2 regions of the Vogesella sp. LIG4 genome follow, and region 1 is predicted to be linked to the other one. Evidence: riboswitches for the same ligand, from Rfam matches in the RefSeq annotation. Region 1 holds a riboswitch; the other holds the start of a gene.
The links. Region 1 has a riboswitch for glycine ahead of gcvT (glycine cleavage system aminomethyltransferase GcvT). Riboswitches for the same ligand answer to the same signal wherever they lie in the genome.
Positions count from the first base shown of each region.

Region 1 (4,988 bases):
CATGCGCGAGGCCGGCAGCTACAATCTGGGGCAGGATCAGGCCAGCAGCGTGGTGTACGGCATGCCGCGCGCCGCCTACGAGATCGGCGCGGTGCACGAAGTGGTGCCGCTGCCGCGCATGGCCGAGCGCGTGCTGGCCTATCTGTGCGGCCAACAGAAGCGGGAGGCATGATGCTGGCCGGTCATGCGGAACACCGCTACCTCGACAAACATTTCAACCGCCACGCCGCCAAGCTGCTGCCGGGCGAGTTCCAGGCCACCGACGACGGCCTGCTGCTGGTAACGGTGCTGGGCTCCTGCGTGTCCGCCTGCCTGCGCGACCGCGAAACCGGCATTGCCGGCATGAATCACTTCATGCTGCCGGACCACGGCAACGGCAACCGCGACAGCCTGATGCCGGCGCGTTTCGGCACCCACGCCATGGAGCTGCTGATCAACGACATGCTCAAGCTCGGTGCCAGCCGCCGCAGCCTGGAAGCCAAGGTGTTCGGCGGCGGCAACGTGCTGGACGGCATCAGCAAGGCGAATATCGGCCAGCGCAATGCCGGCTTCGTGCGAGCCTTCCTGGCGCAGGAAAACATCCCCATCGTGGCGGAGGACCTGGGCGCCGACATCGCACGCAAGGTGTATTTCTTCACCGACAGCGGCAAGGTGCTGATCAAGAAACTCCGCCCGCAGCATACCCTGGTGCAGGAAGAAGAAAGCTACCGCCGCCGCATCGACAGCGACAGCGAACGCAAGACCGGCGGCGACGTGGATCTGTTCATCTGAGCCGGGCAGGGTTGGCCGCAGGCTGCGGCCAACTTGCGATATCTAGCGCTCCAGCAGCGGCAGCTTGCCTGTCTCCTTGGCCCAGTGCTCGTGATCCGGCAGCGGCTCCTTCTGCTGCACGATCACCGGCCAGACCCTGGACAACTCGGCATTCAGCGCCAGCATGTGGTGCTGCGCCGGCGGCAGATCCTCCTCGGTGGTGATGGCATCGATCGGGCATTCCGGCACGCATAGCGTGCAATCGATGCACTCGTCCGGGTCGATGGCCAGGAAGTTGGAGCCTTCGTGGAAGCAGTCCACCGGGCACACCTCCACGCAGTCGGTGTATTTGCATTTGATGCAGGCTTCGGTTACAACGTGCGTCATTTTTCGCCCTCCACGGCTGTGCACACCGTTATCGGTAGCCAGCTGTGATTATTGTTTGCTCCGCGCCGAATGTCTGCCCCTGATCCCGCTTACCGTGGCCGTTTTGCCCCCAGCCCCACCGGCCTGTTGCACGCCGGCTCGCTGACCACGGCCGTGGGCAGCTACCTGGAAGCCCGTCGCCGCGGCGGCCAGTGGCTGCTGCGCATGGAAGATCTCGACCCTCCGCGCGAAATGCCTGGTGCTGCAGCCAACATCCTGCGCACGCTGGAAGTCTTCGGCTTCGAGTGGGATGGCGAGGTGGTGTACCAGAGCCAGCGCCATCAGCTGTACCGCGCGGCGCTGGACCAGCTCGTTGCCCAGGGCGATGCCTATGGCTGCGGCTGTACCCGCAAGGAAATCAGCGAGCACGGCCTGCGCGGGCTGGACGGCATGGTCTACCCGGGCACCTGCCGCCACGGGCTGGCGCCGGGGCGCAGCCCGCGTGCCTGGCGGCTGCAGGTACCGGATGAAGAGCTGGGTTTCGATGATCGCCTGCAGGGCTATTACGCGCAGCAGCTGCAGCGCGATATCGGCGACTTCGTGCTGCTGCGTGCCGATGGCTTCTGGGCCTATCAGCTGGCGGTGGTGGTGGACGATATCGCGCAGGGCATCAACGACATCGTGCGCGGCGCCGACCTGCTGGTGTCCACGCCGCGCCAGCTGTGGCTGCGGCAATGCCTGGGCGGGCCGGCGGTCAGCCACTGCCACCTGCCGCTGATGGTGAATGCCGCCGGCGAGAAGCTTTCCAAACAGACGCTGGCGCCGGCCATCTCGCCAACGTTGGCCGCACAGGAGCTGCGCCAGGCCCTGCAACGGCTGGGGCATGCGGCGCCAAGCGCGGCGGGGACGGTGGCGGAACTGTGGCAGTGGGCCCACAGCCACTGGCAGCTGACACAGGTACCGGCCGGGCCGGTGACAATTGTTTGAGCATCTTGCAACGCTGGCGCCAACAGCCCCTGGCGGCTGGTTTGTGGCTAACTGCTTGGCCGTAAAGCGAAATATCATGCTTTTTTGTCCAGGACTTGTCGCAAGTATCTGAAAAATGGACAAAACCCGACTTGCCAAGCCGGCAGGGCGCGACGATAATCCGGCCATTCACGCAGGAGAGCGCAGCTAGCCGATAGGCCGGTTGCCGCCGAAGGCGCAAGTGCACCCGCAATCGCTCAGGCAAAAGGACTGCAAGAATCCGGTCGCAAGATCGGCTGAATCTGGAGAGCGGCGCATATCGCGCCCACCGAAGGGGCTAACGGCGCAATGCCGGAAAATCTCAGGTGCATGGACAGAGGGGTGTGAGATAGAGGAATAACTCACTCCGAGGATTTGCCCATGACGGCCCCGAAACGTACCCCACTGTTTGATGCGCATATTGCCGCCAATGCAAAGATGGTTGACTTTGCCGGCTGGGAAATGCCCATTCATTACGGCTCGCAGCTGAAAGAACATGAAATCGTGCGTAACGACGCCGGCATGTTCGATGTGTCCCACATGACCGTGGTGGACATCACCGGCAGCGACGCCAAAGCCTGGCTGCAAAAGCTGATCGCCAACGACGTGTCCAAACTGGGCTTCGAAGGCAAGGCACTCTACTCCGGCATGCTCAACGAGCAAGGCGGCGTGGTGGACGATCTGATCGTTTACCTTGCGGCCAACGGTTACCGCATGGTGATCAACGCCGGCACCACCGAAAAAGACCTGGCATGGATGGACAAGCAGTCCGCCGGTTTCGACGTGGCACTGAAAGTGCGCCGCGACCTGGCCATGCTGGCCGTGCAAGGTCCGCAGGCCATTGCCAAAGTCTGTGCCGTTAAGCCGGACTGGGCAGAAGCCATCCAGGGCCTGAAAGTATTCCAGGGCCTGCCGTTCGGCGAATGGTTCGTGGCCCGCACCGGTTACACCGGTGAAGACGGCCTGGAAATCATGATTCCCGCTGCCGAAGCCATCACCTTCTTCAACCAGCTGCAAGCTGCCGGCGTAGCGCCGATCGGCCTGGGTGCACGCGATACCCTGCGTCTGGAAGCCGGCATGAACCTGTACGGCCACGACATGGACGAAACCGTGTCGCCGCTGGAAGCCGGCATGGGCTGGACCATCGCCTGGAACCCGGAAGAGCGCGATTTCACCGGCCGCAAGGCACTGGAAGCCCAGAAGGCTGCCGGTGTGGCCATGAAGCAGGTGGGCCTGGTGCTGGAAGGCCGCGGCGTACTGCGCGAAGGCCTGAAAGTAGTGGTGGATGGCGCCGAAGGCATCATCACCAGCGGCACTTTCTCGCCGACCCTGAAGCATTCCATCGCCATTGCCCGCGTGCCGGCCGCTACCGGCGCCACCGCCCTGGTGGATCTGCGCGGCACGCTTACCGAGGTTCGCGTGGTGAAAATGCCGTTCGTACGCAACGGTAAGAAAGTTTTTGAATAAGCTGGTGTATAACGACGAGGCGAGAGCGTCGCCCCGGTACTACCCAATCTAGATCCAAACTATCTGCATCAGGAGAATCACATGAGCAACATTCCCGCCGAACTGAAATACGTATCCAGCCACGAATGGCTGCGCCTGGAAGCTGACGGCACCGTTAGCATCGGCATCACCGAACATGCCCAGGAGCTGCTGGGCGATATCGTGTTCGTGGAACTGCCGGCCGTTGGCAGCCAGCTGGGCGAAGGCGAACAGGCAGGTGTGGTGGAGTCGGTAAAAGCCGCCTCCGATATCTACGCCCCGATCGCCGGCGAAGTGCTGGAAGTGAATAGCGATCTGGAAGCGGCTCCGGATCTGGCCAACAGCGATCCGTACGGCGCAGCCTGGTTCTTCAAGATCAAGCCGGCCAACGCCGCTGATCTGGATCGCCTGATGGATGCCGCTGCCTACGCAGCCGAAATCGGCGCCTGATCGAAGGGCCCTGCCGTCGCAAGATGGCGGGGCTTTTGTATTTTTGCCTCCCGATGCGCCCTGCGGGCGGGCCTTGCGGCCAACCCCACCGACGCTGCGCATCGTGTGGCTAGCTAAGACGGAATCGAAGACATGTCGCTCTCGCAACTCTTCAATCATCAAGAATTCATCGAACGCCACATCGGCCCGTGCGAGGCCGAGAAGGCCGAGATGCTGTCCTACGTGGGCGCTTCCTCGCTGGAAGACCTGGTAGCGCAGACCGTGCCGGCCAACATCCGCTTCAACCGCGCGCTGGATCTGCCGCCGGCGCAGCGCGAAGCCGACGCCCTGGCCGACCTCAAGGCCGTGGCCAGCAAGAACGTGGTGAACAACTCCTTCATCGGCCTGGGTTACTACCCGGTGCTGACCCCGGGCGTGATCCTGCGCAATGTGCTGGAAAACCCGGGCTGGTACACCGCCTACACCCCGTACCAGGCTGAAATCGCCCAGGGCCGCCTGGAAGCGCTGCTGAACTTCCAGCAGATGATCATCGACCTGACCGGCCTGGAAGTGGCCAACGCCTCGCTGCTGGACGAAGCCACCGCTGCTGCCGAAGCCATGGCCATGGCGCGCCGCGTGTCCAAGTCCAAGTCCAACCAGTTCTTCGTGGACAGCCGCGTGCTGCCGCAGACCCTGGACGTGATGCGGACCCGCGCCGAATACTTCGGCTTCGAGCTGGTGCAGGGCCACCCGGAAGAAGCCGGCAACGGCGAGTACTTCGGCGTGCTGTTCCAGTACCCGGGCGAATCCGGCGAGCTGCTGGACCTGACCCCGTACATTGCCGCTGCCAAGGCCAAGGGCGCGCTGGCAGTAGTTGCCGCTGACGTGATGGCACTGGTGGCACTGAAGTCGCCGGCCGAAATGGGCGCCGACGTGGCCGTGGGCAACACCCA
Region 1 covers NZ_LT607802.1:137,505-142,492, reverse strand. Annotated here, with positions in the region: gene PSELUDRAFT_RS00645 (chemotaxis response regulator protein-glutamate methylesterase) at 1-172, shown strand, start outside; gene cheD (chemoreceptor glutamine deamidase CheD) at 169-771, shown strand; gene fdxA (ferredoxin FdxA) at 814-1,137, opposite strand; gene gluQRS (tRNA glutamyl-Q(34) synthetase GluQRS) at 1,207-2,103, shown strand; glycine riboswitch at 2,267-2,365, shown strand; glycine riboswitch at 2,375-2,469, shown strand; gene gcvT (glycine cleavage system aminomethyltransferase GcvT) at 2,503-3,588, shown strand; gene gcvH (glycine cleavage system protein GcvH) at 3,670-4,056, shown strand; gene gcvP (aminomethyl-transferring glycine dehydrogenase) at 4,189-4,988, shown strand, end outside.

Region 2 (4,988 bases), 1.6 Mb from region 1:
GCCAGCAGTGCGGCGATGCGCGGGCGATGAAAGTCCACCAGCTGCTGCTCGGAGAGGCCATAGTGGCCGCGGTATTCCGAGCCGTCGGCCAGCATGGCGCCGTAAGGGCCCACCGAGGCCGCCACCAGCGGGCGCGTGCGGCCAACCCTGTTGTGCTCGTCGGCCCAGAACGCGTCGCGCGCCGCCTGCGCCAGCTCCACCGACAGCCGCATCAGCCGCGCAGCCTCACCGGCATCAATGCCACGACGGGCAAAGCCGGGGAAGCTCGCCTGGTAGCTGGCAGTAGTGGCCACGTCGGCGCCGGCCAGGAAGTAGTCGTAGTGCACATCGCGAATCAGCTGCGGCTGCTCGATCAGCACCCGCGCCGACCACAGCGCATCGTTCAGGTCGCAGCCACGGCGCTCCAGTTCCGAGGCCATGGCGCCGTCCAGCACGACGGGGCTGCTGCCGAATACGGTGAACGGGTCGCGCATGGCCGGCTCCTTAAATGAAAAACCCCGGCACGGGCCGGGGCGATGCAAGGCAGAGAATGCGCTCAGAGGCGGAAGCGGGCAACCAGCGACTTCAGTTCGTCGCCGCGCTGCGCCAGCAGGTTGATGGTGGCCAGCGCCTGCTGCAGGCTGCTGTCGGTCTGCTGCGCCATCACGTTCACGCGCTCGGCACTGCGTGCCATCTCGTTGGTGGCGATGCCCTGCTCGGCGGTGGAGGAGGTGATTTCGCCCATGCGCGAGGAGATTTCCTCGGCATTGCTCTTGATCACTTCCACCTTGTCGGCCGCCTGGCGCGACAAGGTGACACCGGATGCCACCTTCTCGTTGGTGGTATCGGCATGCTCGATGGCCTCGCCGGTGCGGCGGATCACGGTGTCGATCATCTCGGCGATCTGCACGGTGGCAGTGGCGGTACGCTCGGCCAGCTTGCGCACCTCATCGGCCACCACGGCAAAGCCGCGGCCGGATTCGCCGGCGCGGGCAGCTTCAATGGCCGCGTTCAGCGCCAGCAGGTTGGTCTGATCGGCGATGTCGCGGATCACGCCGACAATGCCCTTGATCTGTTCGGACTGGCCGGACAGGCTGCCCATTACGGTGTGCAGCGAAGCCACGGCGGTCTGGATGGACTGCACTTCGCGCTCCACCTCGGCCATGGCACGGTGCGAATCCACCGAGTTGCTGCGCGACTGCGCCACCAGCGCCTCGGTTTCGCCCACGTGGTCGGCAATGTGGTTGATGCTGACCGTGATTTCCTCGATGGTGGCCGCGGTAGCAGACAGCTCGGTGGACTGCACGCGGGAGTCCTGGCCGATCTGCTCGGCCACGCTGCTCAGCTCGCCGGCATCGCGTGCCAGGGCTTCGGATTCGTCGCGCACGGTGATGAACATCTCGCGCAGCTTGGCCACGAACTGGTTGAAGGCGTCGGCGATCTGGCCCACTTCGTCACGGTTGCCCACCGGCAGGGTCTTGGTGAGGTCGCCATGGCCGCTGGCCACTTCCTGCATCGCCTTGTGCAGGGTGCCCAGGCCGGACAGCATGCGTGCCACGCCCACATAGGCCAGGATGCTGGCCAGGATCATGCCGGCAATCGCCAGGCCCACCATTACCATCAGCAGCTGGCTCACCGGTGCCATGGCGGCAGCCTTGGGCACCAGCACGCCGAACAGCCAGTTGGTCTTCGGCACCGGGAACAGCGCCACCAGCTGGGTTTCGCCATCGATGGAGGCGGACTGGATCACGCCATCCTTGCTCAGGCCAGCCAGGTCGAAGCCTGGAATGACCTCACCGATTTTCTTCAGCGCGGAGTCTTTTTGCGGGTGGGCGATCACATCGCCTGCCGCGGTAATCAGGAAGGCGTAGCCATCGCCCGGCAGCTTGGCGGACACCACTTCTTCCACCACGCGCGCCAGCGTCACGTCGCCACCGGCTACCGCCACCAGCTGGCCGCCATCCTTGCGCGCCTGGGCAAAGGTGATGATCGGCTTCTTGGTTGCAGCGTCGATATACGGAGGCGAAGCGATAGGACCGTCGGAATCCTTGGCAGCCAGGTACCACGGCCGTACGGTCGGGTCATAGCCTGGCGGTACCGGTGTCGCCCCGGTGGGCTGGGTCATGGTCTTGTCCGGCTGGCCGATATACATGTCGTCAAAGCCACCGGCGGCCTTGGCCTGATCCAGTATCGGCTTGAGTTCGCCAGTACCGAAACGCGGCAGTACCGAAGCAGCAATATGCTGCTTGCTCTGCACCCACTCTGATACGAAGCTCACCTTATTGTCGGCAGCCATCTTGATCTGCCCTTCGATCTGGGTTGCCAGCGTGGCACTCATCTTCCAGTAGGCAACGCTACAGAAGACGACTGCCAGTGCTGCAATTACCAGCAGCACGAACGTCATCAGTTTTGCGCGCAAAGACATGATAGATACTTCCCCTGTTTATTGGATTTTGAAGTGAGTGGATGTTACTACCGGGGAGCGAGCCCCGTTCCTGTTATAGCCAGAAAACAATTTCATGCACTTTCTGCGTGCATTTGCGCCATGCTGTCGCAAAAAATTGATTTAAAACAACTTTGCAATTTCGATATGTTAGGTTTAAATCGCAAAAAATTCCATAGCCCCCGTAGACAATATGCAATGCGCAAGAAACTTCTGGCGCGATATGCCATCACCACCCGCAAACGGCAAATCCGGGCTGCAGCCCTTGTCCGGCGGCAAGCGCTAACTACTGTCAGCCAGCCACACCAATGCTGCACCTGCACATCGAATACTGTCCGACATGCGTTGACAGCCACGGCCAGCTTCTCTAGATTGCGCCAAGCTACGCAGCCAATCGCAAGGTTGGCCGCCACCAGTGCAGGAGAGACTGCCCGGATCTGATCCAGCGGCAGCGCCGAAGGGGAATCGCCCCAGAAACTCTCAGGCAAAAGAACTGCACTGGTCAGGCACTCTGGAGAGTAGGCCCGCAACCGCGCGGCCTCGCCGAAGGCAGCATGGCCAGTCAATACTGCGCCGCAATCTCTCAGGCAAAGGGACAGAGGGGGCATCGTCCGGTGATACCGGGCGGACGCCCCATTACCCTGTCTGCCATTCCACAGACCGTCCGTCCATCACCGCCCGTTTTATTCAAGGCGCGGTGCGGCCAACGTTTTGCCGCCTGCGCCGGCGACCAGGAGATACGCGATGTTTACCCAGGATATGCAGATTGCCGGCTTTGACGACGCCCTGTGGGCCGCCATGCAGGCCGAAGACCAGCGCCAGCAGGACCACATCGAGCTGATTGCCTCCGAAAACTACACCAGCCCGCGCGTGATGCAGGCCCAGGGCAGCCAGCTCACCAACAAATACGCCGAGGGCTACCCCGGCAAGCGCTACTACGGCGGCTGCGAACACGTGGACGTGGTGGAACAGCTGGCCATTGACCGCGCCAAGCAGCTGTTCGGCGCCGACTACGCCAACGTGCAGCCGCACTCCGGCAGCCAGGCCAACGCCGCCGTCTACATGGCGCTGCTGGAGCCGCACGACACTGTGCTCGGCATGAGCCTGGCCCATGGCGGCCACCTCACCCACGGCGCCAAGGTCAACTTCTCCGGCAAGATCTACCACGCCGTGCAGTACGGCCTGAACCCGGCCACCGGCGAGATCGACTATGACGAAGTGCAGCGCATGGCCAACGAATACCAGCCGAAGATGATCGTGGCCGGTTTCTCCGCCTACTCGCTGATCGTCGACTGGAAGCGCATGCGCCAGATCGCCGACAGCATCGGCGCCTACCTGTTCGTGGACATGGCCCACGTGGCCGGCCTGGTGGCTGCCGGGCTGTACCCGAACCCGATTCCGCACGCCCACGTGGTGACCACCACCACCCACAAGACCCTGCGCGGCCCGCGTGGCGGCCTGATTCTGGCTGCGGCCAACCCGGAACTGGAGAAGAAGCTGAACTCAGTGGTATTCCCCGGCATCCAGGGCGGCCCGCTGATGCACGTCATCGCCGCCAAGGCAGTGGCGTTCCAGGAGGCGCTGCAGCCGGAATTCGTCGATTACCAGAAACAGGTGCTGGCCAACGCCCGCGCCATGGTGAAGGTGTTCCAGGACCGCGGCTACAGCATCGTGTCCGGCAAGACCGACGACCACCTGTTCCTGCTGAGCCTGATCGACAAGGGCCTCACCGGCAAGGCGGCCGATGCCGCGCTGGGCGCCGCTCACATCACCGTGAACAAGAACGCGGTGCCGAACGATCCGCAAAGCCCGTTCGTGACCAGCGGCATCCGCATCGGCACCCCGGCCATCACCAGCCGTGGCTTCAAGGAAGCCGAGGCACGCCAGGTGGCGCACTGGGTCTGCGACATCCTCGACGATATCGAGAACCCGGAAGTGGGTGCACGCGTAAAACGCCAGGTAGCGGAGCTTTGCGCCGCGTATCCGGTCTATCGTTAAATAGTAATAAGAGCTTGTTCACGATCTCGTGAGCTAGAGCGAGACAAGGCGAAAATGGCTGAGGAAGCGGAATTGACATGGAGTCAATGAGCATTCCGAAGGTATTTTCAACGCCGTATCGCCGAAGCGCAGCAGATCGTGAATAAGCTCTAAGCGCTGCGGCCAACCCTGGCCGCGGTGCGTTATCCAACAGCACGGGGCCACCCCCTGTAAACCGGGCGCCGCCAACCCACGGCGGCGCCACAACCAGACAAGAGAAGCAGCATGGCTATCAGTGTTTTCGACCTGTTCAAGATCGGCATCGGCCCGTCCAGCTCCCACACCGTCGGCCCGATGCGTGCCGCGCGCCAGTTCATCGCCCGCCTGGAAAAGGATGGCCAGCTGAGCGCCACCGCGCGCGTGAAATCGGAAATGTTCGGCTCTCTGGGCGCCACCGGCAAAGGCCACGGCACCGATACCGCGGTGCTGCTGGGCCTGGCCGGCGAGCTGCCCGACCTGGTCGACACCGATGCCGTGCCGCAGATGCTGGCCACCATCCGTGCCGACAAGGCCATCACCCTGCTCGGCC
Region 2 covers NZ_LT607802.1:2,678,360-2,683,347, reverse strand. Annotated here, with positions in the region: gene mmuM (homocysteine S-methyltransferase) at 1-473, opposite strand, end outside; gene PSELUDRAFT_RS12625 (methyl-accepting chemotaxis protein) at 536-2,404, opposite strand; glycine riboswitch at 2,831-2,928, shown strand; glycine riboswitch at 2,930-3,025, shown strand; gene glyA (serine hydroxymethyltransferase) at 3,167-4,420, shown strand; gene PSELUDRAFT_RS12615 (L-serine ammonia-lyase) at 4,685-4,988, shown strand, end outside.
Region 2: another riboswitch for glycine. It lies ahead of glyA (serine hydroxymethyltransferase); the one in region 1 lies ahead of gcvT (glycine cleavage system aminomethyltransferase GcvT).